Regions from separate parts of the Thalassotalea atypica genome, predicted to be linked through region 1. Evidence: predicted binding sites of a transcription regulator. Region 1 holds the regulator's gene; each other region holds the start of a gene.
What was found. Region 1 encodes FNR, which switches genes on or off when oxygen is low (the NO sensors DNR and NnrR bind a similar motif). Its sites were predicted from a motif close to TTGATCTAGATCAA; they were not measured.
Positions count from the first base shown of each region.

Region 2: QUE03_RS10855 (glutamate-cysteine ligase family protein) is a predicted target of FNR. The motif match lies at 2,720-2,733, and genes of this name have one in related genera.
Region 3: clpB (ATP-dependent chaperone ClpB) is a predicted target of FNR. The motif match lies at 4,422-4,435, and genes of this name have one in related genera.
Region 4: hemN (oxygen-independent coproporphyrinogen III oxidase) is a predicted target of FNR. The motif match lies at 1,172-1,185, and genes of this name have one in related genera.

Region 1 covers NZ_AP027364.1:2,657,740-2,665,991, forward strand. Annotated here, with positions in the region: gene ccoP (cytochrome-c oxidase, cbb3-type subunit III) at 1-724, shown strand, start outside; gene QUE03_RS12165 (FixH family protein) at 879-1,373, shown strand; gene QUE03_RS12170 (heavy metal translocating P-type ATPase) at 1,373-3,754, shown strand; gene ccoS (cbb3-type cytochrome oxidase assembly protein CcoS) at 3,751-3,957, shown strand; gene QUE03_RS12180 (sulfite exporter TauE/SafE family protein) at 4,035-4,706, shown strand; gene fnr (fumarate/nitrate reduction transcriptional regulator Fnr) at 4,754-5,473, shown strand; gene uspE (universal stress protein UspE) at 5,633-6,559, shown strand; gene torD (molecular chaperone TorD) at 6,715-7,416, opposite strand; gene torA (trimethylamine-N-oxide reductase TorA) at 7,413-8,252, opposite strand, start outside.
Region 2 covers NZ_AP027364.1:2,345,771-2,354,022, forward strand. Annotated here, with positions in the region: gene QUE03_RS10835 (putative signal transducing protein) at 1-264, shown strand, start outside; gene QUE03_RS10840 (GNAT family N-acetyltransferase) at 261-710, shown strand; gene QUE03_RS10845 (SIR2 family NAD-dependent protein deacylase) at 684-1,388, opposite strand; gene QUE03_RS10850 (class I SAM-dependent methyltransferase) at 1,474-2,202, opposite strand; gene QUE03_RS10855 (glutamate-cysteine ligase family protein) at 2,794-4,269, shown strand; gene QUE03_RS10860 (M14 family metallopeptidase) at 4,260-5,291, shown strand; gene asnB (asparagine synthase B) at 5,665-7,329, shown strand; gene QUE03_RS10870 (coiled-coil domain-containing protein) at 7,540-8,252, shown strand, end outside.
Region 3 covers NZ_AP027364.1:1,486,883-1,495,134, reverse strand. Annotated here, with positions in the region: gene QUE03_RS06940 (PEP-CTERM sorting domain-containing protein) at 1-82, shown strand, start outside; gene pssA (CDP-diacylglycerol--serine O-phosphatidyltransferase) at 171-1,055, opposite strand; gene QUE03_RS06930 (DUF4124 domain-containing protein) at 1,250-1,675, shown strand; gene clpB (ATP-dependent chaperone ClpB) at 1,751-4,324, opposite strand; gene pgeF (peptidoglycan editing factor PgeF) at 4,479-5,273, opposite strand; gene rluD (23S rRNA pseudouridine(1911/1915/1917) synthase RluD) at 5,254-6,228, opposite strand; gene QUE03_RS06910 (outer membrane protein assembly factor BamD) at 6,382-7,149, shown strand; gene glnB (nitrogen regulatory protein P-II) at 7,233-7,571, opposite strand; gene nadE (NAD(+) synthase) at 7,740-8,252, shown strand, end outside.
Region 4 covers NZ_AP027364.1:4,157,122-4,165,373, forward strand. Annotated here, with positions in the region: gene yihI (Der GTPase-activating protein YihI) at 1-192, shown strand, start outside; gene QUE03_RS18645 (DUF2489 domain-containing protein) at 202-690, shown strand; gene QUE03_RS18650 (TraR/DksA family transcriptional regulator) at 804-1,115, shown strand; gene hemN (oxygen-independent coproporphyrinogen III oxidase) at 1,272-2,612, shown strand; gene QUE03_RS18660 (DUF1285 domain-containing protein) at 2,623-3,153, opposite strand; tRNA gene QUE03_RS18665 (tRNA-His) at 3,290-3,365, shown strand; gene QUE03_RS18670 (serine hydrolase domain-containing protein) at 3,670-4,776, shown strand; gene QUE03_RS18675 (sensor histidine kinase) at 5,374-6,648, opposite strand; gene QUE03_RS18680 (response regulator transcription factor) at 6,638-7,339, opposite strand; gene QUE03_RS18685 (type 1 glutamine amidotransferase domain-containing protein) at 7,423-8,252, opposite strand, start outside.

The DNA of each region.
Region 1 (8,252 bases):
CTTATTAGGCTGGAAAAGCTCTAACCAAGATGTGATGACACTTGAAGACTCAAAAGCACAAAGCCTTGCTAATTTGCAAGCAGGCTCTGGCGTATTAGTAGAATATGATCGTGAAGTAGCACGTGCTAACGAAAAATACGGTCCTATTTTTGCGGCATACGCTGAGCGTGATATTGCAGACTTAGCCACAGATGAAGACGCACTTAAAGTAGGACAACGCTTGTTCTTACAAAACTGTGCTCAGTGTCACGGCTCTGACGCACGTGGTACCACTGGTTTCCCTAATCTAACGGACAACGATTGGCTGTATGGCGGCAGTGGTGCTGATATCAAACACAGTGTATTAGCAGGTCGTAAAGCAAATGGTATGATGCCATGGAAAGCAGCTTTAGGTGGCGATAACGGTGTTAATGACGTGGCAGCTTATGTATTAAGCTTAAGTGGCCGTAGCGCTTCAGTTGGTGATGCACAAGCCGGTAAAGAAAAGTTTGCCATGTGTATCGCTTGTCACGGTGACAAAGGCCAAGGTAGTGACGCAATGGGTATTGCCTTAGGTGCCCCAGCACTAAATGATAATATTTGGTTATACGGTGGAAGTGAAAAAGCCGTTCAGCAATCTATCCGCAATGGCCGAGCAGGCGTAATGCCAGCTTGGAAAGATATTTTGGGCGAAGAGAAAGTACACGTTATTAGCGCGTATGTTTACAGCTTATCTCAAAAATAACATCTTATAATTAAGCACTCAAAAGCCTTGTCTTAGCACAAGGCTTTTTTATTGGTATTTTGAGATAAAAACGATAATTAAGTGCTCAAAAAAATGGTTCAGAGTTGATAAAAACAGTACAATATCGCCACTATCTCATTGCGTATATTTTTAAATGAAAACTCCTTGGTATAAAGAGCCCTGGGCTTGGTTAGTCTTTTTTCTTCCATTCTCTGCAGTTGTAGCGGGTATTGCCACTTTTATTATTGCTAATAATGATCCTGATGACCTCGTAGTTGGTGATTATTATAAGAAAGGTAAAGCAATCAATTTGCAACTTTCAAAAATAAAGCACGCACAAAAACTTGGTATGCGTTTTTCGTTGAAGCTTATCGACAATGAGCTTGTTGTTGTACCAACCGGTATTGAAAAAACCTTCCCATTGCTCAATGTTAATTTCTATCATCCAACCCAGGAAGAGAAAGATTTTTACCTTGCGTTAACGCCTGATGGTAATGGTCACTTTAGACACCAATTTGAACAATCGATTAGTGGCAAATGGAAGTTAACAATAGCGCCATTTGAAAATCACTGGAAAATAGACTCAACGATCACGCTACCACAATCTGAGTTTATTGAGATTAAACCGACACCTTCCGCTGCAAACTAATGGTTAACCCTTGCTACCACTGCGGTGAAATAGTCCCTAAAGGCATTTCTCTGTTTGTCCTTATTGATAAACACAATCGAGAAATGTGCTGCGTCGGCTGCCAGGCGGTGGCGCAGACAATCGTTGATAATAATTTAACGCAGTATTATAAATACCGAACTGAGCCAGCTCAAAAAAGTTCACCTTTAGTGCCTGAACAGTTGAATAAGCACAAATTGCTTGATGACGAAGTGTTGCAAAACGAATTCACTCATACTGAAAATGAATTCAAAGAAACGATACTCACTGTCGACGGTATCAGTTGCGCAGCATGTGCTTGGTTAATTGAAATGAAGGTTTTGCAGCTCGACGGCATAGCAAAAATATCCGTTAATGCAACAACTCAACGGGCCACGGTAAGATGGCATGAACAACAAATAAAGCTCAGTGAAATTTTGGCACAAATCGATAAAATCGGTTATCACGCCCTGCCCTTTAAAGCCAGTACAGCAGAAGAGCTAAACCAGGCAAAAGCAAAAGCTTTTATAAGGCGATTAGGTATCTCAGGCATACTCATGATGCAAGTAATGATGATTGCATTTGGTCTTTATTTCGGTGCTTTTTCCGATATGTCTGAGCACAATTTAGTTTACCTGCGCCACGCCAGCCTAATCTTAACGATACCCATCATATTTTACGGGGCCCTACCTTTTTATGTTGGCGCTATAAACGCATTACGTTCGAGACAGTTGTCTATGGATGTGCCGGTTTCCATTGCCATACTATTAGCCTTTTCAGCCAGTGCATGGGCGACTATCAGTCAACAAGGTGAGGTCTATTTTGAATCAGTATCAATGTTCACATTCTTGCTGCTGATAGGAAAATTCTTAGAATTTCGTGCTCGCTCACGTGCCGCGCAGGTTTCGGCTAACTTATTAAAACTGATGCCGATGACCGCGACCAAATTAGTCGATGAGAAAGAACAGTTCATTGCTGCTAGAAACCTAGTAAGAGCCGATGTTGTGATTATCCGCCCTGGTGAAACCGTACCCGCAGACGGCGTAATAGTTAATGGTAAAAGCCAGTTAAATGAGGCTATGTTATCTGGAGAGCAGCTTCCTATTGAAAAAGCAATCGGTGATAGTGTATTTGCCGGTACAATTAACGGCGACGGCAATTTAACCGTTGAAGTAAAGCAACCTGGTTCAAATACGTTTTTAAGTCAACTGATCCGACTGTCAGAATCTTCACAAGCGCACAAACCTAAAATCGCCAAAATATCAGACAAAATAGCCCAGTACTTTATCGCGGTCATTTTACTTACCGCAATTGGTACTGCCATCTACTGGCAACAACATTTACCCAGTGAAGCGTTCTGGATCACACTCTCCGTGCTGGTTGCGACTTGTCCTTGTGCTTTATCTTTAGCGACACCAACGGCATTAACATGTGCCACAACTCGCTTAAATAAAGAAGGCATCATGGTAAAATCAGCACATGTGTTGGAAACAATTCCAACGATATCGTGTTTTGCTTTTGATAAAACCGGCACTTTAACCTATGGTCAATTTACTATTTCCAACGTAGTAATAGAAAATCCGTATTTCACAAAAAACCAGCTATTATCGTACGCTGCTGCACTAGAAAGTCATTCTGAACATCCTATTGCAAAAGCATTTATTGAACACAGAGATTTTTCAATCAATGCACGAAATATAGAAGTTCACCCGAGCAATGGCATTAGCGGTATCATCGATAATAAAACCATTAAAGTGGGTAAGGCATCATGGTTACTTGATGATATCAACTCCCCTTACCTAGACAGTCAGGTTGTCATACTCATTGACGACCAACTTGCTGGTGTAATTTACCTTTTGGATGCTATCCGTGATGATGCAAAAACGTTGTTGAATTCATTAACTCAGCAGAACATTGAAACCATGATGCTCTCTGGAGATAATAAAGCAGGTTGTCAGCGTGTTTTTGACGCACTCAGCCTAAGCAGTTTTAATAGCGGTTTATCTGCCCAACAAAAAATGGAAATCATCCAAGAAAAACATCAAGGCGCTATTGTCGCCATGGTCGGCGATGGCGTAAACGATACGCCTGTATTTAGCGCTGCTCATGTTGCTATGGCTATGGGCAGTGGTACGGACGTCGCAAAATCAGGGGCAGATGTTATATTACTAAACAACAGGCTCTCATCTATCTCCTTGCTGAGTAAAGTGGCTAAACTCACTAAACGTGTTATTTGGCAAAACTACCTTTGGGCATTTGGCTATAATGCGCTGGTACTACCACTAGCTGTTTCAGGGATGATTACCCCTTATATGGCGGTAATTGGTATGTCAGCCAGTTCTATTTTGGTTATCACAAATTCATTAAGATTATTAAAAGCATGAGTGTAATTTACGTTTTAATTCCAGTTGCTGTGTTGCTAACAATTATTGGTATTTATTTGTTTTTTTGGGCCGTAAAAACTGAACAATTTGATGACCTAGAAAAAGAAGGTTTAAGTATACTGTTTGATGATGAAAATAATGACGGCCCAGGTAAAAATGAATCAGAAAAACTATCAGAACACCCTGATAGCAAAAAAAAGTAAGAATAATCGTAACTGATTTTATCAGTCCATTTTAGGTTAAATGTAAAAGCCATTTGCCCTACAAGAGACTTCGCGACATGAATATAGATTTTTTTTCTGCTTTTATCATTGGTTTATTGGGTAGCGGACATTGTATTGGCATGTGTGGCGGTATCACCAGCATGTTGACCAGCGCGATGCCACAAAACAAGCGTAAACCCAGTGCTATACTGGTTTTTTCGTATAATATTGGCAGGATCCTTTCTTATACATTAATTGGCGCAATTGCCGGATTTACTGGCTCATTAGCGATACATTCTTTAGGTTTTCCATTAACCATTTTACGGGTTTTGGCGGCCTTATTCCTGATATTGCTTGGCCTGTACATGGGGCAATGGGCAATGATACTGTCAAAACTTGAAACCCTAGGTAAACATTTGTGGAAACATATATCGCCACTTAGCCGTAAGCTAATTCCTGTAACTACTCCTTCTAAAGCACTGTTACTAGGTACATTATGGGGCTGGCTACCTTGTGGGCTCGTCTACTCAACATTGACTTGGTCGCTAGCAAGTGGCAACGCGTTAAATGGTGCAAGTATCATGTTTGCTTTCGGGCTAGGTACACTGCCAGCGCTCGTTACATTGTCCTTTGGTTTTTTCTCAATTGGAAAGTTAGTCAAAGATATTAGATTTCGCCAATTCATAGGTTTGTCACTAATTTGTTATGGAATTTATAGCTTACAGGTTGCCTATAGTGCGTGGTTTTAATATCATGTGTACTTGCAAATGCATTAATTAATTGGAATCGAGAGCCAATGCCTCAAAAATCGTGTGATGCTAATAATCATATCCATTGTCAAAATTGTAGCATCAGTGAATTATGCTTACCGTTTTCACTAAATGAGCAAGAACTAGACACATTAGATAACATTATTGATCGTAAGCGACCTATTCGTAAGAATGAGAAAATTTTCGCCGACGGTGAAGAACTGCATTCTCTATACGCTATCCGTTCTGGTACATTTAAAACCTATACCATAGACGCAAATGGCGAAGAGCAAATTACAGGATTTCACTTAGCAGGTGATTTACTTGGTTTCGACGCAATATCAAACACAGAACACCAAAGTTTTGCTCAAGCACTTGAAACCGCAATGGTCTGTGAAATTCCATACGATACACTAGATCAACTTTCTGATTCTATGCCATCTTTAAAGCGTCAAGTACTTCGTTTAATGAGCCAGGAAATTCGCACTGATCAAAATATGTTGTCGTTGCTAAATAGAAAAAATGCCGAACAACGCTTAGCTACCTTTATCGCGTCACTATGTGATCGTTATAAAGAACGTGGATTATCTTCTAAAGAATTTAGATTAACCATGACCCGCGGCGATATCGGTAATTATATTGGTCTGACGGTAGAAACCATTAGCCGATTATTAAACCGCTTTCATAAAGAGGGTTTAATTGAAGTTAACGGAAAACTGATCACTATTTTAGATAGAGACAAGCTGTACAGTACAGCGTTGCTTTAATTTAATATTGCTCAACACTTTTCATCACTATTTTTCCATACTATGCTATTAATGACGCAATAATTTATTGCGTCTAAATGTTGATTTAAAACAAATTATTGTTTTTATGCCTGTTGCATCATGGTTATAACAGGCTCATAACAGTAATGAGAGGCAATCATGGAAAAGTATCAAAAAATATTAGTTGTAATCGATCCCACTGTTGAAGACCAAAAAGCATTGAAGCGTGCTATACACATGGCAAAATTAACAAATGCTTCTGTAACTGCTTTTTTAAGTATCTTCGACTTTTCATACGAAATGACCACCATGCTTTCTAGTGAAGAACGCGAGTCGATGCGTCAAACAGTAATAGATGATCGCGCACAGTGGATCAAAGATATTTTAGCTGACATAGAGCTTGGTGACATTAATATCAACACTCAAGTTGTTTGGCATAATCGCCCCTTTGAAGCTGTCATTGAAAAAGTAATAGACGATAGCTATGACATGGTTATTAAGGGTACCCACCAACACGACAAGCTCAAATCCGTTATATTTACCCCAACTGATTGGCATTTGCTACGTAAATGTCCTTGCCCAGTATTACTGGTAAAAGACCATAGTTGGCCAGAAAATGGCAATATTATTGCTGCCATCAATGCTGGTAGTGATGAGTCAGAACATCAATCACTTAATGACAAAATCACGGAAGAAGCTATCCACATAGCTGGACTGATCAAGTCTAATGTACATTTAGTTAATTCTTTTCCTGGCACGCCTGTTAACATTGCCATTGAAATTCCAGAATTCGACGCAAGTCAATACAATGACACTATGATGCAGCACCATAAAGACTCTATGAAGGTGCACGCCGAGAAATTTTGTATTCCAGTAGAAAACACCTATGTAAACGAAGGTCTACCTGAAGACATTATCGAGAGCCTTTCAACACAACTTGATGCTGAATTAGTCATCCTCGGCACCATTGGCAGAACGGGAATTTCGGCAGCACTTATTGGTAATACAGCAGAACATGTTATTGATAGACTCAACTGTGATGTTCTAGCTTTAAAGCCGCAAGGCTATAAATCCCCATTACAATAAAAAGGCGGTTAGCACCGGCAATAATTATTAACCAATAAATGCTTACTCTTTCTTGGCTTCCTATACGATACACACACTAAGTCGTAGGAAGCCAATAATTGTCTCTTTTCACCCAAATAAAGCTTATAGCTATTTTTTACTTTATGAGCTAATCATTATTTTAGGTTGATAATATCAAATTTTAACCACTGTAACGTTAACTCTGCAACCGCATTATAGAACGAACCATTATCGTGTTTATTCACTTGGCTGACAAAATCACCGAGCCAAGTCATGAGATAGTGCTCTATAAAATCAAGCTGCTCCTTACGCCCTGCTGTATTACATAGGTGGCCAATATAAGCCAAAATTATCGCAATATGATCTCCTGGCTCAGGAAAGTCATTATGAATTTGCAATTTATTATCCGTTAAAAACGAAATCATTCTCTGGTGAAGCTCGCCAAAAAGTTCAACCCTATCTTTTTTCTTCCGCGAGCTTGGTTGATTACTAACCGCATCATTTGTCTTCGAGCTAAAATATTGCCCAGCATATGGTGACACACTGGTTCTGCCATCGACTAAGAACAAGCCGCAAAAATCAGCGGCAAGTTCAAGCACTGCTTGTTCAGAGTTAAGCGACGCCAATTTAGTATTAATCTCACTTATTGAAGCCGACAAACTTGGCTCAAGGGCAAGTGAAGCTAAAAAGCTCTGCCCTTGTTCTGATGATAATTGCATCACTAAATCCGAGGTCACTTCTTTGGCAAAGAGTGATGAGAGAAAGTTATATACGATTGCTCTCGCTTGACTTTCTTTAGCTAGGTCTGCAGCCGTTTCTTGCGTAGCCCCTTGATTTACCGTTCTTGATTTAGTCACGCACCTATCTCCAATGGTCCTTGAAATGAAGTTACTTGTGGTAACTTACCACGAAATTTTTCATAATCTACTAAACAGGTATAGGCAGAGCAAGCTTGCGCTAATTTAGATGAGCCAATATCTTGGGTTAATGTGTTTGGATCGCCATAGCTACAAAGTGCACCAACTTTTGCACCACCAGAAATGCTGCCATCATCGCCAACAGGGCCATACCAAGCACCTTCATGTATGCGGATAACACCTTGGGGAAAATTGTTGCTGACAACAGCGCCTGCAAGTAATTGGCCCCGGTCATTAAATACTCTCACCACATCACCATTTTTAATGCCACGTTGTTTAGCGTCTTCAGGGTTTAGATAAACCGGCTCTCTGTCTTGTACTGCATAAGATTGGCGATACTCTTTTGACTCACACATTTGTGAATGTAACCGTTTATCAGGGTGACAAGATTGCATCCAGATCGGGTGTTTGTCTGACCCAGGGCCGCCATGGCTTCGCTCTGTTTTTTCCATCCACATTGGGTGACCTTTACAATCATCGTATTGATAGCGGTCAATTTTGCGGCTAAAGATCTCAATTAACCCCGACGGTGTACCTAAAGGGTTTATTTCGGGATCATCTCTAAAGTCAGCATGTCGAGTCCAAGGCTTACCTTCACCAAAGTGTACATAACCGTCTTGCCAAAATTGTTCAAAATCAGGCATTGCAAATTTACCATCATTAGCAGTTTTGCATTCGCTGTAAAGCTTCTTAAGCCAATCAAGCTCAGTCATGCCACGCGTATATTCTTTCTCTTTACCTAGAATACGGGCAAAACGGGTGAATATTTCATAATC
Region 2 (8,252 bases), 310 kb from region 1:
GGCAACATCAGAAATTTGCTGCAACTTAGCGGCATTGATGTCATCACAAAGAATGAATTTGCCAATGGCGCAGTCGGTGATTTGTCAGCATTTGACGCTTGGATTGAACTATGGGTGGCAGAAGATATGGTGATAAAAGCTCAACAAATCATACAAGACGCTGAAGTAAAAAAGACTAATTGTGATTGGTTTTGTCCAAAATGTAAGGAGCCTAACGGTGCTAATTTTGAAACCTGTTGGTGTTGTCAACATGAGCAAACATGAACATTAAATTTACGCTAGCTCCTAAACACAACAAAGCATCAATTAAACGTTTTTATCGACAGCAGAATTACAATGCACGTTTTAAAGGACTCGACTATTGTTTTATTGCAACTATCGATGATGACATTATTGGTTGCTTAATTATCAGCCAACTCATACCTCACAATCATCAGTTATTGCTGCACGGATTGGTTACGCATAACCAACAACAAGGGTTAGGCGTTGCAAGCCAACTCCTTGAATTTTCAGTTTTTTATATGAAGAAAACAAACAGCGAATCAACCAGTGAGTTGTTTTGCTTTGCAGACGAGTCGCTATCAGACTTTTACTCAAAAAGTGGCTTTTCTATGGTGGATGCCTGTCTGCTCAATGAAGAATTAGGTCATAGATACAGCGCCTACAAGAAATACAATAAAGCGCTAGTTATCTTTAAAATTATCACTTAATTTTTTAGTTAACACAGGCAATCCTTTGACCGCCGTTTGCTTAATTATCGTCAAATTTGATAACTGTGCGACCGCGTCATTGACCGCAGGTTTTGGATCAAGGTAGTAGATAGAGCAATCTTTTGAAGCAAATCCCGCTAAACTTGCTGCCGGGTACACTTGCATGGATGTACCAATAATTATTACGATATCGGCTTGTGAAACAAGTTCAATGGCGCAGTCTAACATAGGAACCTGTTCACCAAACCAAACGATAAATGGGCGCAACTGTCCGCCCAATTCACAGCAATCACCCCACTTTATATCTTTAACCCAAGGGTAAACCAAATTCGAATCTCGCGTGCTTTGTGCTTTTAACAGTTCGCCATGCAAATGAATGACAGTAGAACTACCCGCTCGCTCATGTAAATCGTCGACGTTCTGAGTAATAATAGTAACGTCAAACTGCTGCTCAAGTTGTTTTAATACTTGGTGACCTAAGTTAGGCTTTACCTGAATAAGTTGGCGTCTACGTTGATTATAGAAGTCGAGTACTAATTGTGAATTGGCGTGCCAGCCCTCTGGAGATGCAACGTCCATAACGTCGTGCCCTTCCCACAGGCCGTCAGCGTCCCTAAATGTATTAATACCACTTTCAGCGCTCATTCCTGCACCGGACAATACAACCAATCGTTTCATTTTTGAGTCATTCCTACGCTAGCTCACTGAATCTTTATATACATCAACATATTAGCGTGGCGTTATTCATGTGCACCAGATCAGGTTAGCCTTTTTCAAAGATAAGAACAAAGCGATCTGTCTTACGTCGCATTTCTGGTTTAAATGGAGAAATAGTACGTTCATCTCTCGGATTCGCTAATATGTTTGAGTCAACCACCAGCTTAAACCCCAAACTAGCAACTTCTTTTTTAACGTATTCGACATCAATTCGATGAAGCTCTTGTGAAAATTCAATACCGCTTCCAGGTTTTGCCGAGTGATCGACAATTACTAATTTACCACCGGGTTTAATTGCAGAGGTTATTTGAGGCAAAAAACTATCTTTATCAATTTTCCAACCTTCAACTTGGTGATAAATGTCATGGTAACCAAGTATATAAAACATCGCATCAAAGCTTTGTTTTTTCAGGCCTAAATCTTCAGTCTCTTTATCGAAGCGTTGAACATTGGGTAAACGATTGTTTGCTAAGCGCGCTACCAATTCCTTTTCAATCCACGGCATATACGCTTGGTTATTATGTAAATAAACACGACCTTCAGCGCCAACTACATCACTAATAATTTCACTGTAATAGCCTCCGCCGCCCAATAGATCAAAGACTTTCATGCCAGGTTTAATGCCTGCAAGGCCAACAACCTCCGCCCCTTTACTTGAATTGTCTCGTTGAATGTCATTGGCATGCCGCTCGTTTGGTTTAAATATCAGATCGGCTGCAGAAGAAGAAAAAGCAAAAGAACAACAGAACATTAATACTAGTGCTAGGTTTTTCATGTATTTCCCTATTAATTATCATCGTAATCGTTGGTAAAACAGTATAGAGCAACGTTTCTTGCAATAGTACAATAAACCGACAAAATGCATTACTTTTAAGTCAGAGACAATCAATTTATTACAAAGTATTTCAATGACTAGCAATAACGTAGTGTTATAACCAGTCAATTGAATTTGCCATTATTCCAATAAATATATTTTATTCTTTGATAAAGCTTATAACCGAATAAACACCAGACAAGCTCTACGATAAACCATAAAAATTTATATCGATGAACGCCTGCGCTAACCATGGTTTCTGAAGTCACATTGGCGAAGTCAAAAAAAAATGAATTAGCTACTGCCATCCAAAAAAGCAGTAACATCAGATGAAATATTTTAACCATTACTTATGAAAACTAAATCAAATTGCATTGCTATTTTAATCGATTACTACACACACCTACAGTCAAAAAACACAATCTATATCAAGGTTTAATACCAAGATAAAACTCAATTATTCGATACCGTATAAACTTTGACTTCAATCAAATATCTTTAAAAAAAATCATGTCATGGTAACTACACTACTTAAATTAACTTGGTCTTATTATGGGCACAGCAGTACAACATTGGTCTTTTTCGAAAGAAAACTATCAAGCGTTCCAGGAAAAGCTGTACTTACAACTGGATCAATTAAAGGATGTTATCGAGTCACCCAGCTTTGGCGATGAACCATTGAAAATGGGGGCTGAGTTAGAAATGTACATTACAGATGATAAGGGGCTTGTCAGCTCGAATAACCTAGCATTGTTAACATCATTGAATGATAACCAGTTTCAGCCCGAGCTTAATCAATACAATATAGAATTAAATCTCTCCCCTGTTGATACAATAGGTAAGCCTTTTTCTAGACTGCATCAAGAGATCGATTCCAAAACACTAAAACTAAAAAAGGTAGCAAAAAAGCACAAAGTCAAGATTGTGCCGATTGGTATTTTACCGACACTTACGCAAGAACATCTAAATATTGCACACATGACTAATGTGCCGCGATACCACAATTTAGCAAACCATCTATATGAAAAGCGCGGTAAGGCGTTTGAGATAAACATTAACGGAAAAGAACCCTTATCCATCACCTTTAATGATATTTGTGCTGAAGGGGCAAACACCTCCTTTCAAGTGCATTTAATGACTAAACCAGAGCGTTTTAGTAGCGTCTTCAATGCGGCACAGTTAACGGCCCCTTTGGTCGCTGCTATTGCCGCAAATTCACCGGTATTTTTAGGTAATGAACTGTGGGATGAAACTCGAATTGCATTGTTCAAACAATCTTTAGACATCAGGCTTCGAGAGCAAACGAGTTGGCAGCAACCCACGCGTGTTAATTTTGGGTTTGGTTGGGTAAGAAATGGGCCACTAGAGCTCTTTGCAGAGGCCGTTTCACTATACCCAATTATTTTACCTTCGATAGATGACAGCCCAGCAGAAGGTAATTTACCAAAGTTAACCGAACTATCAACCCACATGGGCACACTTTGGCCATGGCATCGCCCTGTATATAGCAATCATGGCAAAGGACATGTGCGAATAGAGTTTAGAGCCATTCCGGCTGGTCCAACAAACATCGACATGGTGGCCAATGCCGCCTTTGCTATTGGACTGGCAAACGGCTTAGCCGACAACATTGAACAATACCTCAATGTAATTCCTTTTAGGTTTGCTGAATACAATTTTTACCGGGCCGCTCAACACGGCATTCACGCCAAAATTCTTTGGCCATTAGAAAACAAACATCATCCAACAGAAGTTGCAATCAAAACAGTGCTAAATGACTTAATACCAACTGCCAGAAAAGGCTTGCTTGACTTAGGAATCGAATACAGTGATGTCGATACCTACCTAAATATTATCGAGCAAAGATTAAATAACGAAATAACCGGTGCAATTTGGCAAAAAAGGACATTGGAAAGTTATCGTAAAACACAAACTAAAGACAAAGCTGCTCAATCTTTAGTAATAAAATATTTGGCTAACAGTCAAATGGGTCTACCAGTTTCACAATGGGAGCAACCATGGCTATAAATTTCTCTAAACTCAGTTATTTTCAAAACCTTACAGCTAACGACATCCCAAACACCTATCACAAGTGGTTAAGTGATTTGACGGCGCCTACCATCATAGACTTCAAAAAAGAAGGCTGCGATCGTTGGCGCGTGGTGACAACGTTGTTACATGGCAACGAGCCTTCTGGCTTTATCGCCTTATATCAATGGATAAAGCAAGAAGCATTCAAAGATATTGCCGTAAATATTCGCTTTATCGTTTGCTCAGTCGAGGCAGCCAAGTTTGAGCCAGCTTTTAGCACTCGCTTTTTGTCTGGTGGTAAGGACATTAACCGCTGTTTTGGTATTAAAAGTCTGGCTGACTACTATCTACGTGCAGAGCTTATTGCCAGCTGTATTAGGCAGGTTAAACCAGAAGCCGTTGTCGACTTGCATAATACCTCCGGTAAAAGTGCTTCGTTTTGTGTAAGTTGCCACGAAGATAAAGAGCATTTGGCACTCGCCACATTATTTTGCAATAACGTGATTATTACTGATTTAAATATTGGTGCATTAATGGAGCAGAATTTCTCATGTTCTATTGTTGCTATCGAATGTGGTGGAGCTTTAGAGCAAACAGCACATGACACTGCATTAAGAGGCTTAGGTCAGTTTTGTGCTAAGGAGAATATTCTAGTCGATGAAATTGATGAAGACTTCGACGTATTTCATCAACCGGTTAGGTTCAAACTGAATCAAACAACTGAGCTGAACTATACCAACACATTACCTGATAATGGCGTATCACTTAGGCCTGACATTGAAGAACTTAATCGTGGCATAACACCTAGTGGAACTTCAATTGGTTGGGTAGATGATGCTGGTTTGTCTAATTTCAACATTGAGGATGCAGAAACTCACGGTAACGTTGATGATTATTTTGACATTGTTGACAACCAAATGTTCACAAAATGTGATCTAAGATTATTCATGGCAACAACAAACCCGACGATTGCTGTTCATGACTGTCTATTCTATTTTATTAACGAAAACAAAGAATAATACTCATTGTTAAGGCCAACTTAAGACATATGTAGTTGGCCTTCTTATTGAGTATGTACTATCGGTTACTCACAGAAATGTTAGTCAAACGAAACAACAGCGCACAAACCACCCTGATACTGCTCAAAAAACACCCTTTGTACAGATAAATATCACAAAAAAACACATTTAGAGCAAATAAACTAAATTTACCCTTGATTTTTAATATGATGCTGGCAAAGTGAACTGGTCGGTATGAAAACCGTTCAACTTTTACATGAGTCCCACCATTAAAAGTATCCCTTCGTAGATAGAACCGCAGTACTACGAATGATCTGCGTTCAAATTTACATTACACGATTGTATTAAAACAACTTAAAGGAGTAGCGCTTCAATGTGTTCGATCTTTGGTATATTAGACATAAAAACTGGTGCTCAGGCATTACGCCCAAAAGCACTTGAATGCTCACGATTATTACGCCACCGCGGACCTGATTGGTCAGGTATCTATCAAAATGATAACGCCATTTTAGTTCATGAACGACTGTCTATTGTCGATACTGAACATGGTGCACAACCTCTATACAATCAAGACAAAACTCACGTGCTCGCTGTCAATGGTGAAATATATAATCACAAAGCACTTGCAGAAACACTTACTGTAGATTACGAATTTCAAACAGGCTCAGATTGCGAAGTTATCTTGCCGTTATATGAAGAACATGGCGTGCAATTTATCGACAAATTGCAAGGCATGTTTGCATTTTGCTTATACAACGAAAAAGACAACAGTTATCTTATCGCTCGAGATCATATTGGCATAATTCCACTTTATACCGGTTATGATGCCGATGGTAACTTCTATGTCGCGTCAGAAATGAAAGCACTAATGCCGCTATGTAAAACCGTTGAGGAATTTCCTCCTGGCTACGTATTAGATAGTCGAGTTGGAAAACCAGAGAAATATTATCGCCGCAATTGGCAAAAATTTGATGCCATCAAAGATAACTTTACCAGCAAAACAAAAATTCGAGAGGCACTCGAAGAATCAGTAAAAAGTCACTTAATGACAGATGTGCCTTATGGCGTGTTGTTATCGGGCGGCTTAGATTCTTCATTAATTTCAGCGATCACGCAAAAATTTGCGGCAAGGCGTATTGAAGATAATGACTTAGCTGAAGCATGGTGGCCCAAAGTCCATTCCTTTGCATGTGGTTTGGAAGGCTCTCCTGATTTAGAAGCAGCCCAAAAAGTTGCCGATAGCATAGGAACCATTCATCACAGCGTACTGTTTACTGAGCAAGAAGGCATAGACGCACTAAAAGAAGTGATTTATCACCTTGAAACCTACGATGTCACGACAATTCGTGCCTCTACCCCAATGTACTTAATGGCACGTAAAATTAAAGCTATGGGCATAAAAATGGTGTTGTCAGGTGAAGGAGCAGACGAGATATTTGGTGGTTACTTATATTTCCACAAAGCGCCTAACGCACAAGAGTTTCACGAAGAACTTAACCGTAAACTAGACAAATTGCATATGTTCGACTGTCTTCGCGCCAATAAATCAATGTCAGCTTGGGGCATTGAGGCTCGCGTACCATTTTTAGATAAAAACTTTATGGATGTTGCCATGCGCATCAATCCAAACGATAAAATGTGCGGTGACGGCAAAATAGAGAAAGGCATTTTACGTTCTTCTTTTGAAGGATATTTACCCGAAGAAATACTGTGGCGCCAAAAAGAACAGTTTTCTGATGGTGTCGGTTACTCATGGATTGATGGCTTAAAAACACATGTAGAGTCACAAGTGACCGATCAGCAATTGGCAAGTGCAGAGTACAAGTTCCCTGTTAATACACCGGACACCAAAGAAGCCTATTTCTACCGCTGTATTTTTGAAGAACATTTTCCACTAGCAAGCGCTGCTGAATGTGTACCGGGTGGTAAATCTGTTGCCTGTTCAACGCCACAGGCGTTAGCATGGGATGAAAGCTTCACTAAAATGGCAGATCCCTCTGGACGCGCAGTTCAAAACATACATAACGACAGTTACTAAAATCCTACTAAACTCTAAGGCGTCACCCCATTAGTTGGCGCCTTTTTTAATGTTCCATTTTTGTAAATTTGTTCAAAAATTGTCTCAAATTTATAAAACGTTAATTAAACCTACAAAAACCTTAAAAAAAAGCGCATTTTGCTTTATTGTATTAACCATTACATGACTAACTACGGTCAACTAAGTACCGTTTAACAAACAGGTTTCCCATTGAATAACAGATCTGAAGACAACATTCCAAATATCGTTCTAGATAACGATGATGTTGAAGCTTATAAAAGTACAAAAAAGCAAAAAGCAGCAACCCCATCAAAACAGGCAGTTCCATCTACGCCAGTTAAAGCTAAAACGCCAGGCTTTTTAGTGTTTACATCTGTCTTGATTTATATGCTTGTTGGTGGCGCTGGCTATTGGTTTTATCAACAAGACTTGCAAAACAAAGCTTTATTACAGTCCTCAGAGCGCCGAATTGTTGAATTGGAAAAGCAGCTGTCGGCAACAGGCGAGGAAATGGGCGAATCTACCGTTGCGTTAAAAGCAAAGCTTGAAGGCCTTATTCAGAAAACAGATACTTTGTGGAAGGAAATGGACAAGCTTTGGGCATCCGCTTGGCGCAAAAACCAGTCAGAAATCAAAGCGTTGGTTGCTCAGAATAAGAAACAAGCAACGTTAAACAGCCAAAATAAAGCATCATTTGTAGCTGCTTCTGGTTTTATTAAGGAAGTACAAGAAAATCAAACGCTGGCCGAATTCAATGTCTCTGCCTTATCGGAAAAGCTAGATCAGTTACAGCAGCTAAAAGGTAAGTTTGATGATCTTACGGCTCAATACAATACCTTAGAAAGCAAATCATCGCAGCGCGACAAAAGCCAATTGGAAGTGGCGACAAGCTTAAATCAATTAGAAATGAGTGTGAATGCCCT
Region 3 (8,252 bases), 1.2 Mb from region 1:
AGCACAAGTCGTTCCAGAGCCAGCTGCAATTGTATTATTGCTAACGGGTTTACTTTCACTTAGGTTGCGTCGAAAAGCCTAATTCACTAATAACCAGAAAATTATAGACAATAAAAAGCCAGCATTTTGCTGGCTTTTTTAATTAGTCAATTACTTATAATTAGTAGTAATTACTTTTCAACTTTATCTTCGGCCGATAAAGCCTCTTTAGTATTATCGATATCTACTTCTTCTAAAGAAGTGTCAACATCATTTAACTTTGCTTCGGCTTCGTCCTGCTTAAATTCTGCATCATGCGCGTTATCATCGCCAACTACATGTTCAAGCTTTAACTCTTTAACTGAGCGAATCGTTGTAACAGGGCCAGAACAAGCATAAAGTACAAACACGGCCATTAATAACTCTGCTGGGCTAGATGCAACGACAACAAAAACTAAGACGATCAATAAAACAACCACAAAGTTAACTTTACCTTTCCAGTCGACATCTTTAAAGCTGTTGTATCTAAAATTACTGACCATCAATAAACCTGAAACAATGGTGATAATCCCCATGATAAATCCATAGTCTTGGCCAACAATCTGGTATTCTGTTCCTGCCCACACAATACTAGCAATTACGCCAGCAGCCGCTGGGCTCGCCAAGCCTTGAAAGTACCTTTTATCCGCTACGCCAACTTGCGTGTTGAACCTCGCCAATCTAAGTGCCGCGCCTGCTACAAAAACAAAAGCCGCAAGCCATCCAAACTTTCCCATTCCTGAAAGAGCCCAGTTATAAGCAACAAGTCCCGGCGCAATGCCAAAGCTAACCATATCAGCCATGCTGTCATACTCAGCGCCGAATGCACTTTGGGTATTGGTCATTCTGGCGACTCTACCGTCTAAGCCATCAAAAATCATCGCGATGAATATTGCAATTGCAGCAGCTTCAAAGTGGCCGTTCATCGAAGAAACAACGGCATAAAAACCGGAAAATAAGCCAGCAGTAGTAAGCAAATTAGGAAGCAAATAGATTCCTCTGCCTTGCTTTGTGTCTTGGCCGTGCTTAGTTGTCATTTAAAATATCTTTCCATTTAACTAAAATTAGCGCTAATTTATCACAATCGGAAAAATGTCGCATCTGCATTTTGTAAATCCAAATGTATTCAAATAGATAAAACCTTTGCGTATTTGTTACATTGTTAGTATAAGAATAGTAATAACTTTGAATGATTTGATGACGTTTGTTTCTATTGGTAAGGCAATATTAAATGCATAGTAAAATTTTAGCGGTCATTGCGCTTTTAAGCTGCACAACACTTTTTGCTCAAGAAAAAGCAGTATATCGATGGGTCGATAATAATAATATTGTTCATTTTAGTCATGAACATCCTGCAGACAAAGACTATGCCGAAGTCAAAGTCCAAGTATCATATCAACCTCCTGTATCGAACCCAAACGACACCAATACATCAACAGAACAGGAAATAGATAGTAAGTCGCAACTAAATGCTGACGCAATGAAGCAGAATTGTGAAACATCTAAAACCAATTTGAGCGTGCTCGATTCGTTTGCACGTATTGTGATTAAAAATGAAAAAGGTGAGGACCAGCTGCTTACTGACGAAGAGAAAAAAGCGCAGATTGAACTCAATAAAAAACAAGTAGAACTATATTGTCCAAGCGAAGGAAATTAAGCTGGCTCAATTCTAACTATTAAATAAAAAAGGCAGGAGATTTCCTGCCTTTTTTATATTTAGAGCCAAAACGATTTAATGTTTAAATTGCAAGTTATCATCTTTCAATTCAATATTAATCTGGTCTCCTTTGTCAAACTCCCCAGCTAACAGCCTTTGAGCTAATGGATTTTCAATTTCATTTTGTATCGCCCTTTTAAGAGGTCTTGCACCAAATAAAGGATCAAATCCCGCTTTTGAAATCTTATCCAAGGCTTCTTGTGAAATAGTCAGGCTAATTTCTTTTTCCAATAGGCGTTTTGCTAACGCCTCAACATGGATTGAGGCAATTTGAGCAATCTGCTCCGACACTAGCGGATGAAATACAACACTGTCGTCTACACGATTGATAAACTCTGGCTTAAAATGTTGGGAAAGCTCTCCCATAACACGCGCTTTCATTTCATCATATCGACTATCATCCCCAAATTCTTGAATGATATCCGACCCCAAATTTGAGGTCATTACAATAACCGTATTTTTAAAGTCTACTGTTCTACCCTGCCCGTCAGTTAATCGGCCATCATCAAGCACTTGTAGTAAAATATTAAAAACATCAGGGTGTGCTTTCTCCACTTCATCTAACAGTACTACTGAGTAGGGCTTGCGCCTCACCGCTTCGGTTAGGTAGCCCCCTTCTTCGTATCCAACATAGCCAGGTGGTGCACCGACTAGACGCGCGACTGAGTGCTTCTCCATAAACTCTGACATATCAACGCGGATCAATGCATCCTCTGTATCAAATAAAAACTCGGCTAGTGCTTTAGTAAGCTCCGTTTTACCGACTCCAGTTGGGCCTAAGAATAAAAATGAACCTATTGGCTGATTGGGATCAGCCAGGCCAGCACGAGAGCGACGTATGGCGTTTGAAACCGTAACAACAGCTTCACTTTGACCAATAACTCTTTTATGTAGGCTATCTTCCATTCTTAGCAATTTTTCTCGCTCTTCAGACAACATTTTAGCCACAGGAATGCCTGTTGCTCGACTAAGAACATCTGCAATTTCAACTTCTGTAACCTTGTTTCTTAATAAGGTCATTTCCTGCATTTCAGCTTGGCTGGCAAGATCAAGTTGCTTTTCTAGTTGCGGAAGAACCCCGTATTGAAGCTCAGACATACGATTTAAATCGCCAATTCTTCGAGCTGCTTCAAGCTCTAACCTTGCTTGCTCCAAGTCTCCTTTAATAGTTTGTGTGCCATGTAATGCCGCTTTTTCTGTCGTCCAAACTTCGTCCAGTTCATCGTAACTGGTTTGGTTAATTTCAATTTCATGAGAAATTGCCGCTAAGCGTTTAACTGATGCTTGGTCATGCTCATCTTCTAACGCTTTTTGTTCAAGCTTAAGCTGAATGATACGACGCTCCAATCGGTCTAGATCTTCAGGCTTAGAGTCAATTTGTAACCTTATACTTGATGCAGCTTCATCGATAAGATCAATGGCTTTATCGGGTAGCTGACGATCACTGATATAACGATGAGAGAGAGAAGCAGCAGCTACAATAGCAGGATCGGTAATGTCGACCGAATGATGTAGCTCGTAACGCTCTTTCAAGCCACGTAAAATAGCAATAGTATCTTCAACGCTCGGCTCTTCAACAAGTACTTTTTGAAAACGTCGCTCTAATGCAGCATCTTTTTCAACGTATTGGCGGTATTCATCCAATGTTGTTGCGCCAACACAGTGTAAATCTCCGCGTGCTAATGCAGGCTTTAACATATTACCCGCATCCATGGCGCCATCGGTTTTACCCGCTCCTACCATGGTGTGCAATTCATCAATAAATAAAATGACTTGGCCTTCTAACTGGGACAATTCATTAAGAACGGACTTCAGACGCTCCTCGAATTCTCCGCGATATTTAGCACCTGCCACTAATGCCCCCATATCCAAAGAAAGTACTTGTTTATTCTTTAGCCCTTCCGGCACTTCTAAATCAACAATACGTTGCGCTAACCCTTCGACAATCGCCGTTTTTCCTACTCCTGGTTGGCCAATTAGAACGGGGTTGTTTTTTGTTCGGCGTTGAAGCACTTGAATAGTACGTCTGATTTCATCATCACGGCCAATTACGGGATCTAACTTGCCCTGCTCCGCACGTTCTGTTAAATCGATGGTATATTTATCTAAGGCTTGACGTACATCTTCTGCGTTAGGTTCATCAACAGATTGTCCGCCTCTTACATGCTTAATTGCATCTTTGACGCGTTGCTCATTGGCACCTAAAGATTTTAAAATTTGACCTAAAGTACCAGTATCTTCCAAAGCCGCTAGGACGAAAACTTCTGAAGAAATATATTTATCGCCTAGCTTTTGTGCGTACTTATCACAAAGATTAAGCAAATTACCGGATGTCGAAGATAGCTGAACTTCTCCGCCCACCCCATGAACTTGTGCTAAACCTTTTAATGCGGTTTCAATTTGACTTCGTAATGACTGAGTATTTATACCTGCACTTTTGAAAAGTGTCTTTACACTGCCTCCTTGTTGATTCAATAAAGACATCATTAAATGTAGAGGCTCTATAAACTGATGATCTTTGCCCAATGCAAGTGATTGGGCATCTGAAATTGCAACTTGAAATGATTGGGTGAAACGGTCTAAACGCATGAAAATACTCCTACTGCCATATTACTGGTCTTACTGTTTTGCTCTGTAGTAGTTATAAGGTTTATTTTCGATTTTTCAACACTATACTTGTGCAAGTTTGATTTTGAACAATTATTACTCTGTAGCCTAGCAGAGCTTGATGGTGTATTTTATTCTATTTACTCGGTTGTATCGCTATGATCGATGCCATTCTACCGGTGATGTTATCTCGTCGATAAGAATAATATTTATCTCTGTTTTGATACGTGCATTCATCAAGCGAGGATATATGGACAACGCCTAGCTTTTCGAGTAAATACTTGGCTATGCCTTGAAGATTTGCAAAGCATTTACCTTCAACTGTTGGCGTAAACTGTTCAGACAACTCATTGTCTAAACTTATGAACGCTTGCTTAACTTCAACCCCTACTTCAAAAGCTTGTTGACCAATACAAGGACCTAGCCAACACAAAATATCTGCTGGCTTTGTCTCCATTTCATTAACCGTCTTAGCGATGATATTTTTAACAAGTGGTCGCCAGCCTGCATGAATGGCTGCTATTTCTTTTCCCTTCTTGTCGGTCAGCAATATCGGGAGACAATCGGCTGTCATCACAGCTAACGCAACAGCGGTGTTTTTTGTAATAGCGGCATCAGCTGTAATATGGGTCGTATGGTGGGTTTCAACATGAACTACATTGTTACCATGCACTTGCTCAAGCCATTGTATTTTTCTTCCTTGAAGCAATTCTTTTTCAACCTTTGCTTGACGCTCAATGACTTCAATTTCATTATCATTGACATGCAGCCCGAGATTAAACTGTCCATATGGGCTAGTTGACGCTAAATTGCGTTCTTTTGACTGCGCAGAAAATGGACTGTTCTGAGTAGTCGTAAAGGCCAGCACAGAATCTACTGGCCAATTTACCCAATGTATAGCACAGTTAATGTTAGATTTCTGGTTGCCCATTGAGTTTATTATCTTCTTTTAATAACTTAACTAACTTAACAAAATCTTCCGGTAATTCCGCGCGCCATGTCATGAGCTCACCGGTAATTGGGTGATAAAGCTCTAACATAGCAGCGTGTAATGCCTGACGTTTAAATCCACGTAGATAGTCTAATAACTCTGGCGCTGCATTTTTAGGCGGTCGAGGACGACCTCCATAAACAGGGTCACCGACCAAAGGATGAGTAATGTGCGACATATGAACACGTATTTGATGAGTACGTCCTGTTTCTAGGCGCAAACGCAACCTTGTATGAAGTCGATATTTTTCCATCACACGATAATGGGTTACTGACGGGCGACCTGAAAAAGTTACTGCCATGTGGGTTCTTTTTGTCGCATGACGCCCAATTGGCTCATCAACAATACCACCTGCGGTCATTATGCCATTAGCAACTGCTTCATATTCCCGCGTGATCTCCCTAGCTTGCAACGCTTCAACTAAGTTAGTTTGCGCCGCAATAGTTTTCGCTACTACCATTAATCCGGTCGTGTCTTTATCAAGACGATGCACTATACCTGCTCGAGGTACAACATCTAATTGCGGGCAATGATTTAACAAAGCATTTAATACTGTACCATCCGGATTCCCTGCCCCTGGATGAACCACTAAATCTGCCGGTTTATTAATGACAAGAATATCGTCATCTTCATACACAATATTTAACGGGATATCTTGGGCTTCGAATCTGATTTCAGCTTCTACTGACGCATTAATGTCAATCTGTTCACCGCCAAACATTTTTTCACGCGCTTTGGTCACAACGCTATCATTTACTTTAACGTGACCATCTAAAATCCACTCTTTTAATCGAGATCGTGAATAATCAGGAAACATTTCCGCTAAAGTTTGGTCTAATCGTTTTCCTAAGCAAGCTTCAGGAACAATATCTCGGTGTTGAATAATTTCAGCCATTAAAGTCTCTTTGGTATCAAATTGGCATTAGCACTGTGCAAGGCAAGTTTGCTAGGTTAGAATGCAACTATCTCGTTGCAGGATGTATTTTACCCATTTACGTGGGGCTTTCATAATAATTTTAACTAAAACAACATAGTGATAATGAAGTCTATGGAAAAATTGACATTAAAAGTGGTGTTTATTTCGCTACTTATCGGCCTAACAGGTTGTTCTTCTTCGGAAAAAGAAATTGAAAAAGTGCCAGATAAATCTGCACAATCATTATTTAGCGATGCTAGGGAAGCGCTCGATAATGGCTTATATCAAAAAGCTATTCAGATTTTATCTGCGATAGATTCACGTTTTCCGTTTGGTCCTATCTCCCACCAAGTACAGCTAGACCTTTTATATGCCTACTATAAAACAGGTGATACGGGTCAAGGTATCGCATTAGCCGATCGCTTTTTACGCTTAAACCCTACACACCCAAATGTAGATTACGTGCATTACATGAAAGCACTTATCTATATTTCTACGGAAGAAAACTTGTTTCAAGACATGGCAGGTATAGACCGTTCAGATAGAGATCCAACAGCATCTCGAGATGCTTTTAAAGCACTTAGTATAATTATCGAGCAACACCCTGAAAGTAAATATGGTGCGGATGCTCGTAAACGTATGATTGCAATTAAGTCTCGTTTGGCAAAATATGAACTAGCCGTTGCAAAGTTCTATTTTAAACGTGAGGCCTATGTTTCATCAGCTAATCGCGGACGTTATATTGTTGAATATTACTCGCCTAGTGAAGAGGTTGAAGAAGCTTTAGAGATAATGATAGAAAGCTACAAAATTTTAGGACTAGATGAATTGCGTGCCAACGCAAAACAAGTGCTAGCTCTAAATTACCCTGATAACCCACTGGTTGTAAGCAGTGACTAGGTCGTAAATACCTAAACAAAAAAACGCCGTTTTCGCGGCGTTTTTTATTGTTTCAATATTTGATTGCTTATTGCTTTGACTGGCTATATCGCAGATTCATCTTCTTCTCCTGTACGAATACGAATCACACGTTCTACTTCAGTAACAAAAATTTTACCATCACCAATTTTACCTGTTTGTGCTGTGTTCATAATCGCTTCTATACAACGCTCTACATCTGACGATGCAACAACAATCTCTAGCTTCACTTTCGGCAAAAAATCAACCATATATTCGGCGCCACGGTATAACTCCGTATGCCCTTTTTGGCGACCAAATCCTTTAACTTCAGATACTGTCATTCCTGATACGCCAATTTCTCCTAATGCTTCACGAACATCGTCCATCTTAAAAGGTTTTATAATTGCTTCTATTTTTTTCATTTGCGGCTCTGCGTGTTTCAACTAATAAGGGTATTATTCCTTTTTTCTATACAAAATAAAACGTTTGACGAAAATCAATCTCAGATAGCACTTATTTAGCAAGTTTGCGCTCTACTTTCATCATAATTGTTTGTTAAACTGTATAAAACCACGACAAAAGGAAAAATAATGGATCCGCAGTTGATCAGAGATGAAATGAAAGTGCTTGCGCAAATTGATGTTAAATTTGAAATAGAGCGCCGCGTCAATTTTATCAAACGTACTTTAGTCTCTTCAGGCCTTAATCATTTAATTTTGGGAATTAGCGGTGGTGTAGACTCTTCAACTTGCGGCCGTCTTGCACAGCTCGCCATAGATGAACTTAATAATGAAACAAAAAATGCCACATACAAGTTCATTGCCATGCGCCTGCCATACGGCGTTCAAGCTGACGAAGATGATGCACAAGCGGCGCTAACATTTATCAAGCCTAACGCAGTGATAACGACCAATATCAAAGCCTGTGCTGACGGTATTCACCAAGAAGTCATTGACGCATTAAGTAACGTAGATCTATTAACCGCAACCAATGCACAAATCGATTTTTCAAAAGGTAATGTAAAAGCGCGAGCCCGCATGATCAGTCAATATCATATCGCTGGCATACTTGGTGGTCTGGTGATTGGAACAGATCACTCTGCA
Region 4 (8,252 bases), 1.5 Mb from region 1:
ATCGCCTTAAGTGAAGAAGAAATTGAACACTTTAATCTTTTAATGGATGAACATGCCTCTTTACAAGAAGCATTAGGCATTGAAGAAGATGAAAAAACGCATGAACAACATCAACCCTCATCTGAAGAAGATCTGTGGAACAAACTAGACCGCAGTGACTTTTCCAACTTTGAGTTTAACGAAGACGAGTAAGGGTTAGTGGTGTTAGAAAATAACTGGTTTTATTTGGCAATTGCTGGTGCACTCATTATTGTGGCGTTAGCGCTTTATGCTGGGAAGTTGTTAATGTTGGTGAAACAACAAACAAAGCAACAGCAGGCGGCACAAGCAGCGCACCAAGCACAAATGTATGCCAACGACGTTAAGATATATGACAGTGTCATAATTATTACGCGTGCGATGAAAGAGCAGCAATGTGATTACAGTGAAGGAAGTTGGCGTATCAGTGTTTTACTGGATTCACTTCAAACAACAAACAACCTAGATCAGAAATTTCCTGCTATATTTGAGTTATACAACAGCATAAAACATTTATCGATATTAGAAGATCGTAAATCGCTTTCTAAGCAGCAACGTATGAAACAAGATGTTGAACGTTTAAAACTTGAAGCCGATTTATCAGCACGTATTGACGAAGATCTTATAACTCTTCATCAATTTGCCGAACAACAAAAAGGCACATTAACTTAGCGCTCTTCTAATTGAATTTTCCTAGGCTTAATCAACCCACTGTTGTCATTAAGATCTTTATTGATTAACCCTAGGAGTTCGTGCCTTTAGGCTGAATTTTGCAGGAGTCTGTTATGTCTTTACAGTTAAAATCACAGTTCACTGATCGCATCATCGAGTTGCAAAAACGCATAGACTCGATTCATCAAGATTTTGCGGGCGGGCGCAATGCTGACTGGGCAGAACAGGCAAGAGAGCGTGAAAACGACGAAGTGCTCAATGCTTTAGAATCTGAAGCAAAGGTAGAAATTCAGTTATTATCCAACGCCATTAAGTGCATAGAAAATGGAGACTATGGTATTTGCCAAGCGTGTGGCGAAGATATCGCCAAACAGCGATTAGCGGTGCAACCCTCAGCTATTAAGTGTATCAACTGTGCAGATTGAATAAAATTCGGATTATTTGTTTAATTTGAAATTATTTTTATGAATTTGCCCAGTATTTGCGCAGGATCAATACAAACACCGTATTGGCTAGGTATTATCTCTCCCGAATAAAAGTAGGGATTTATGATGCAAACAAAAGAATTTTTCGACGCCAATTTGTTAAAAAAATATAACACTAGCGGGCCACGTTATACCTCTTACCCGACCGCGTTAGAGTTTAATGCTGATTTTTCAGAGCAAGCACTGGTTACCGCCATTGACGACTCGCCAAATCGCAATTTATCTTTGTATGTACATATCCCGTTTTGTCACAGCTTGTGTTACTACTGTGGTTGCAATAAAGTCATTACGCGTCACCGCGATAAAGCCGATATTTACCTTGATTACTTAGCACAAGAGATTATTTCTCGCGCTCCTCTATTTAAAGGCTATACAGTTAATCAGCTGCACTGGGGGGGGGGTACACCGAGTTTTCTAACTCAAGCGCAAATGACCAAATTGGTCAATACACTCAAAGAGCATTTTCATTTTGCACAAGAAATGGAAATGAGCATTGAAGTTGATCCGCGTGAAATTGAATTAGATATGGCCAACCATCTCTATGATTTAGGGTTTAATCGTATCAGTATTGGCGTACAAGATATTGATCGCAAAGTACAAGAAACAATCAATCGCGTACAATCGACTGAATTCATCGAACAATTAATTCACCGAGCAAAAACAGTCGGCTTTAAGTCAGTCAACGTCGACTTAATTTACGGTCTGCCGCACCAAACACCAGAAACATTCGCCAAAACATTGGATAAAGTGATAGAAATCGATGTCGACCGCATTTCCCTGTTTAGTTATGCTCATTTGCCAAGCCGCTTTGCCGCACAGCGTAAATTACGTGATGAATGGTTGCCAAGTACTGATCAAAAATTTGCATTAATGCGTCAAGCCGTAGAAACGCTTTGTGATAACGGCTACGACTTTATTGGCATGGATCACTTTGCTAAACCCGACGATGAATTAGCTATCGCACAACGTAATGGTGTATTACACCGTAATTTCCAAGGTTACACGACACGTGAAGAAAGTGATTTATTGGGTCTAGGTGTATCTTCAATCAGTAATATTGGCAATAGTTTCAGCCAAAATGATAAAGATTTACAAACTTACTACCGCGCGGTTGATGCACGTGGCAATGCCTTAGAAAAAGGGCTGACTTTGAACACAGATGATGTAATTCGAGGCTATGTAATTAAATCATTAATGTGTAATTTGTACTTGGACAAGAAAGAAGTAAATAAAGCGTTTAACATCGACTTTGATCAGTACTTCGCTGAAGATATCCCATCACTAACGACCTTTATCAATGATGGTTTGTTAGAGAATTCTGCCAATGAAATTATTGTTGCACCGAAAGCTCGTTTATTGATCCGAAATATTTGTATGACCTTTGATGCTTACATGAAAAAGCACTTGAACCAACAACGATTCTCTCGAGTAATATAAACCTTACAACTTATATCTCTCCCAACGTATAAAACTGACCCGCACTTTGAAAAATAAGTGCGGTACCAGTTTCACTAGGAACTTCTTTTACAATATCCACCCATTGGTAATACACATTACGGTGCACTTTGGCCTCTAAATTCCGCCTTACCGTCACGTAGAGTTGCCCATTGTTGTCTAACCGCATTCTATGATCTGGATTTAACGCAAATTCATCATCAAGATTAGTCGCAACTATAATAGTTTCCTGACAGTCGTCTTGCCACTGCCATTGCGTTAATACAAAAGGCGCATCTTCAACCGTAATTTTAATTTTTTCTACTGGTGTAACTAAAAAGTACTCGTCATTTTCTTTTTTAATCACTGATGCAAACAATTTGACCAATGACATACGTTTGAATATGGAGCCATTGTAATACCAACTGCCATCGGCCTTGATGACTATATCCATTTCACCACAATACGGCGGATCCCACAATTCAACAGGCGGTACCTTATTCTCATGCCCTGTTAACTGTCCAATAATGCTATCTAATGACATTTTTCAACCTAAAAGTTACACCCATACTTCGATTCTAACAATTATTAGCAAGATAACAAAAAAGCCACTTGTCAAAGGCCAACAATTTGATATAGAATCCGCGCATTGATTCAAGCGAATCAAGTAAACCTCAGTGGTGGCTATAGCTCAGTTGGTAGAGCCCCGGATTGTGATTCCGGTTGTCGTGGGTTCAAATCCCATTAGCCACCCCATTTTTCTAGAAAAATTTTTCTCCCCCCCTTTAAAAGAAAATTAATTTCGCGTTTATCGATACCAATATAACCTGAAAATACGAATTCAAAACAATAAATACGTATCAACGTGCTTCACAAAAGTTGAGACTAACACTTAATCCGTTGATTGGTATTAAAATATTACAAGATAAAATAACGTCAAGAAAATCAATAAAGACGTTCAATTTACATTTATCCCTCCAAACACACCTTTAATCCATCAAACATACCCATTCAAGTTTGCATAATGTTAGATTACCTCTCAAAAGAAACGAGAATATTCATGATAAAAACTAACATTAATAAACCTATATACATTAAGTGGATTGCACTTTTTTTATGCTGTCACAGCATATTTGCTTGTCAGGACTCTGAAAAATCCGAATCTGCAGAATATACTGGCGTTCAAGAGAGCATTACATCAACTATTGAAACATACTTAGATGCGAATCAAGAGGACGATACCGCCGGTGTCAGTATTATCGTGCGTAAAGATGGCAACATTGCATACAAAGGCAATCGAGGAATGGCAAACACACAAACCGGCATTGCTATTTCAAGTTCTACTGGTTTTCGTTTAGCGTCAGTCAGCAAGCCATTTACAGCTCTAGCAATCATGCAGTTATATGAGCAAGGTGCAATTGGCTTAGAAGATAAACTACTCCATTACATTCCTGAACTATCACCAATATGGAAAGAAATTACCATCCACCACTTGCTTAGCCACCAATCAGGTATCCCAGATTTTCTGAACGATATTTGGAGTAGCAGCCGAAATGATGGCTTAACCAATCAAGGGTTGATTAACTACTTCGCTCAAAATGATGAATTAGAGTTTATACCCGGCGTAAAGGGAGATTACAGTAATACCGGTTATGTTTTATTAGCTGAAATAGTCGCTAGGGTATCAGGCATGTCTTTTTCTGATTATATGCAAGCTCATATATTTGGCCCAACAGGGATGGTTAATAGTTATATCACCAATGAATTGATGCCAATAAAAGATGGTGACGCGCTTAATTTTGCTGACCGAAATACATACCATGGCATTAAACTATATACCTATGGCTCAATGGCACAAGTCAGTTCGTCTGATGATCTCAATTTATTTGCCCAAGCACTACTAAATGACGAAATTGTTTCTCAAGAAACGTTAGCATTGGTGCTCGAAACCCACAGCATAATTGAAGGTGTAGGCGGTTACGGTTATGGATTTCAAGTGGAAGATTTCTTCGCTCATTCTGGCTTATGGGACAGCTTCAATACACTGCTGATATTTTTTCCGAACGAACAACTTGAAATAATATTCTTATCAAATGGTGGTGAGCCAACTGATAAGCATATGTCTAACATACATAGGTTGATACGAGAGTTTTATGGAATAAATTAGCCAACCGCTTTTTTTAAAACCTAAGATTCGAATGGTGATTTAGTTATGTTGGTTACCTTGAGATTCAAATTCCGTTCTTCACTCCATTTAAAAGTGACTCATGGTTTAGGCATGATAGGCAATTGACCAGCTATTCTGGTGATATTTTAACCGGCAATCAGCCGTAAATATACCTTATAAACAATCAAAAAAATGGATAAAGTTTTGGTGTTATTCGAGCTCAGAGACGGGGGAGGCAGAACATAGCGCGTAATGATGATAGTGGATACGATTACAATGCAAAAATCAGGGGGCGTCTACAGGCAGGTCGCGAATACATTGCTCAAACGCGGTTATATTTTACAGAGCCTCAAGGCCACGGCTCTATCATGGTTTTTTAGCGCTAGAAATAGATAAAAAAATAACATGTATGGCGCAATTAGTCGCTATACATGCGTTTCGGTATTATCAACATTTACGCTTTGAACATGCCTAACAGCATGACTTATAACATTTTTATTGGGTTGGTAAGTCATTATGATACAGACGCTATTCTTGGCGACTCAAATTCAGCATGAATAACCATTCGTGCCAACGTTGTTATTCCACGGCTACAGCTTAATCCAACAACACTGCGATCGTCGTGCCTTCTGCCTCACTATCAACACTCAATTGCCAATGTTGGTGCTCACACAGTCTTTTAACAATGGATAAACCAAAACCATAGCCGGTACTTTGACTACCTTTGACTGACGGCTCGGTGATCTTGTCAGATATCTCGCGTTCAATGCCAGGACCAGTATCTTTAACTACAAGCTGTTGCTCCACATAACTAATTTTTACTTGTCCCGAGTTTGTATACTGGAACGCGTTACTCAATAAATTATCAAGCAATACCTTTAACATACCTGATTGCGCTAGTACTTGAGTATCACAGGTGTCATCAACACAAACATCAACAGTTTTTCCATTGAGCAAATAGCTATTATCCAATACCGATTGTTCAACCATTGGCAACAACGATATCGCGGATTTTTCTGACGAAGTATGTTCTTCGCGTGCCAGTAATAACAATGTGGTCACGGTTTGTTCCATTTGTATACTGGCATTAGCAATTCGATTATGAATACTTTGAACATCTTCACTGTTTGCTGTCTTTAGCGCTAACACTTCGAGTGAATTTTTGATCACTGCCACCGGTGTTCTCAGCTCATGACTGACATCGCGAGTAAAATTCCGCTCTCGCGATAACGCCTGTTTCATTCGTCCCATGGTTGTTTCTAGTGTTTGAGCAAGAATTCCTATTTCGTTTTTGGGGTATTGATGAGCAAAAATCTCAGGAATATTTTCAGGTGCAACGCCATCAACCAAATCAGCCAGCTGTTTTAATGGTCGGGCCGTTTTTCGGCCCAACTGCCACGCAATAATACAAGCGATAAACGTTAGCGAAACACCGCTGATCAAAAGAAGCTTTATCATTCCTTCCCGAACTGGCCGTACGAGCAGCTGTTCACTTACTTCGGCAACCAAATAGACCGTGGGCTGTTGGCTCAACATTTTCAAATGATAGTGGCGCCCTTGGCTGCCATAAAACTCTATCTGTTGCGGCTCATCAATAAACTGCTGACGCATATCTTCAGGCATCTCATCAGTGGAATAATAAATTGAGAAATGCGCACCACGGGTTTCAGGCCATTGTTCAATACGTTGCTGTTCGGTGATTAAGTACTTTGCTTCTTGTTCAATCTCACGTTCAATAAATTTGTCTTCAAGATTATACAATAAAATAAAGCACAAAAAGCTGAATAAAAGAGAAAGTACTAGGGTGAATAAGCAAAACTGAGCAACAATCCGTCGACTTAAACTGTGAAAAGAAACGGTTTCATTTGTCATTTTTAACATCCAAAGTAAAGCCAACGCCATGTACTGTTTTTAACATCGGCACATCAAAAGGCTTGTCTAATACGCAACGCAGCTGGTAAATGTGAGAGCGTATAGCGTCAGACTCCGTTGGTTCATCGCCCCACAGTTTTTGAGTGAGTTGCGACCGACTTACCACTTGAGGATACGCTTCAGCTAAGATCATTAAAATACGAAAACCCATACTCGACACTTCGACGACCTTATTCGCACGTTTCACTTGCTTTAATTTACGGTCGACCGACAATTCACCAAAAGTTAATACATCCTTAGTCTGCAACAAGTGTCTTCTCGATAGCGCGAGACAGCGTACTTCAAGCTCTTGGAGTGAAAAGGGTTTGGTTAAATAATCGTCAGCACCAACACTAAAGCCTGAAACTTTGTCCTCAATACTGTCACGTGCTGTCAGCATTAAAATGGGGATATGCCGAGCCGATTTTTCCCTTAATTGCATGCAAACCTCAAGGCCGTCAAGAACAGGTAAATTGAGGTCTAAGATAACGACATCATATTGATTAGATAAGGCAAGCTCGAGCCCTAATTTCCCTTGGTGAGCAAAGTCGAGTACATGATTTTTGCTTTCCATATAATCCGCAATATTGGTGGCAATATCAGACTGGTCTTCAACCAATAAAACATTAAGTATTGGCATATAATTATTCATTTAATTAACCCTGAGTAAGCATATAAATGCGCTTGCTTACTCGTTTGGCGCATTTATACATAAGTTCACTAACTACTGATTAGCTATAGTGTTTTTAACATGTCTAGCGCCGGTTTGTAATCAGGTTTAGCTTCCAACAGTAAATCTAACGTTTGTTTGGCGGCAACAGGTTGGCCCAGATGCTGCTGCGTTTTCGCAATCTGCATGTCCAATGTTGGATTTTTGAGCGCTTGTTGAGCGGCGCGCATTAGCGATAGTGCGTGATTATGTTGTGCCTGAGTATTCGCCAATTTCACGTAGTAAAAACCATACATACCCACTAAACCAATGTTGTAATCACTTTGATGCTGCTTAAGTATTTCCAGTACAGTTGTGTCTCCTGCAAGAAAGTCCGCCACTAATGCCAGCGTTTTGTCGTCAATATCAGGTGTGTTCTCAACGGGCGTTAAACCAATTGATGACACTAAAGCGTTGGCAACTTCAACGGTAGACGTTGGGTTTTGTCCGGTAATTAAACGCTCATCAACGGCAACATGGCTAAGCATAATATCGCTGGATTGAAACATCGCGCCGCGCTCTGTCAGTTTATCTTGTAGCATAAACTCAAATTCTGGTAACCATTTCTGACCAAACAACTTTTCCTCTTTGTTAGTAAAGCCATTAATCGCCTTGTTGGCTATCAAATAACGTCCATCGGATAGTTTCACATCAACTAAGGCAGCGGGGCCATGACACACCGCGGCAACTGATCCTTGATGTTGATAGATTTGAGCAATAAACGATTGCAGCGCCTTGTCTTTAGGCAAATCAAACATTGCACCTTTGCCTCCTACGACAAAAATAGCGTCATAGTCGTCAACAATTAATTGAGCCGTCGGAATGGTATTGTGCAATTTTTTCATGATTGCAGTAT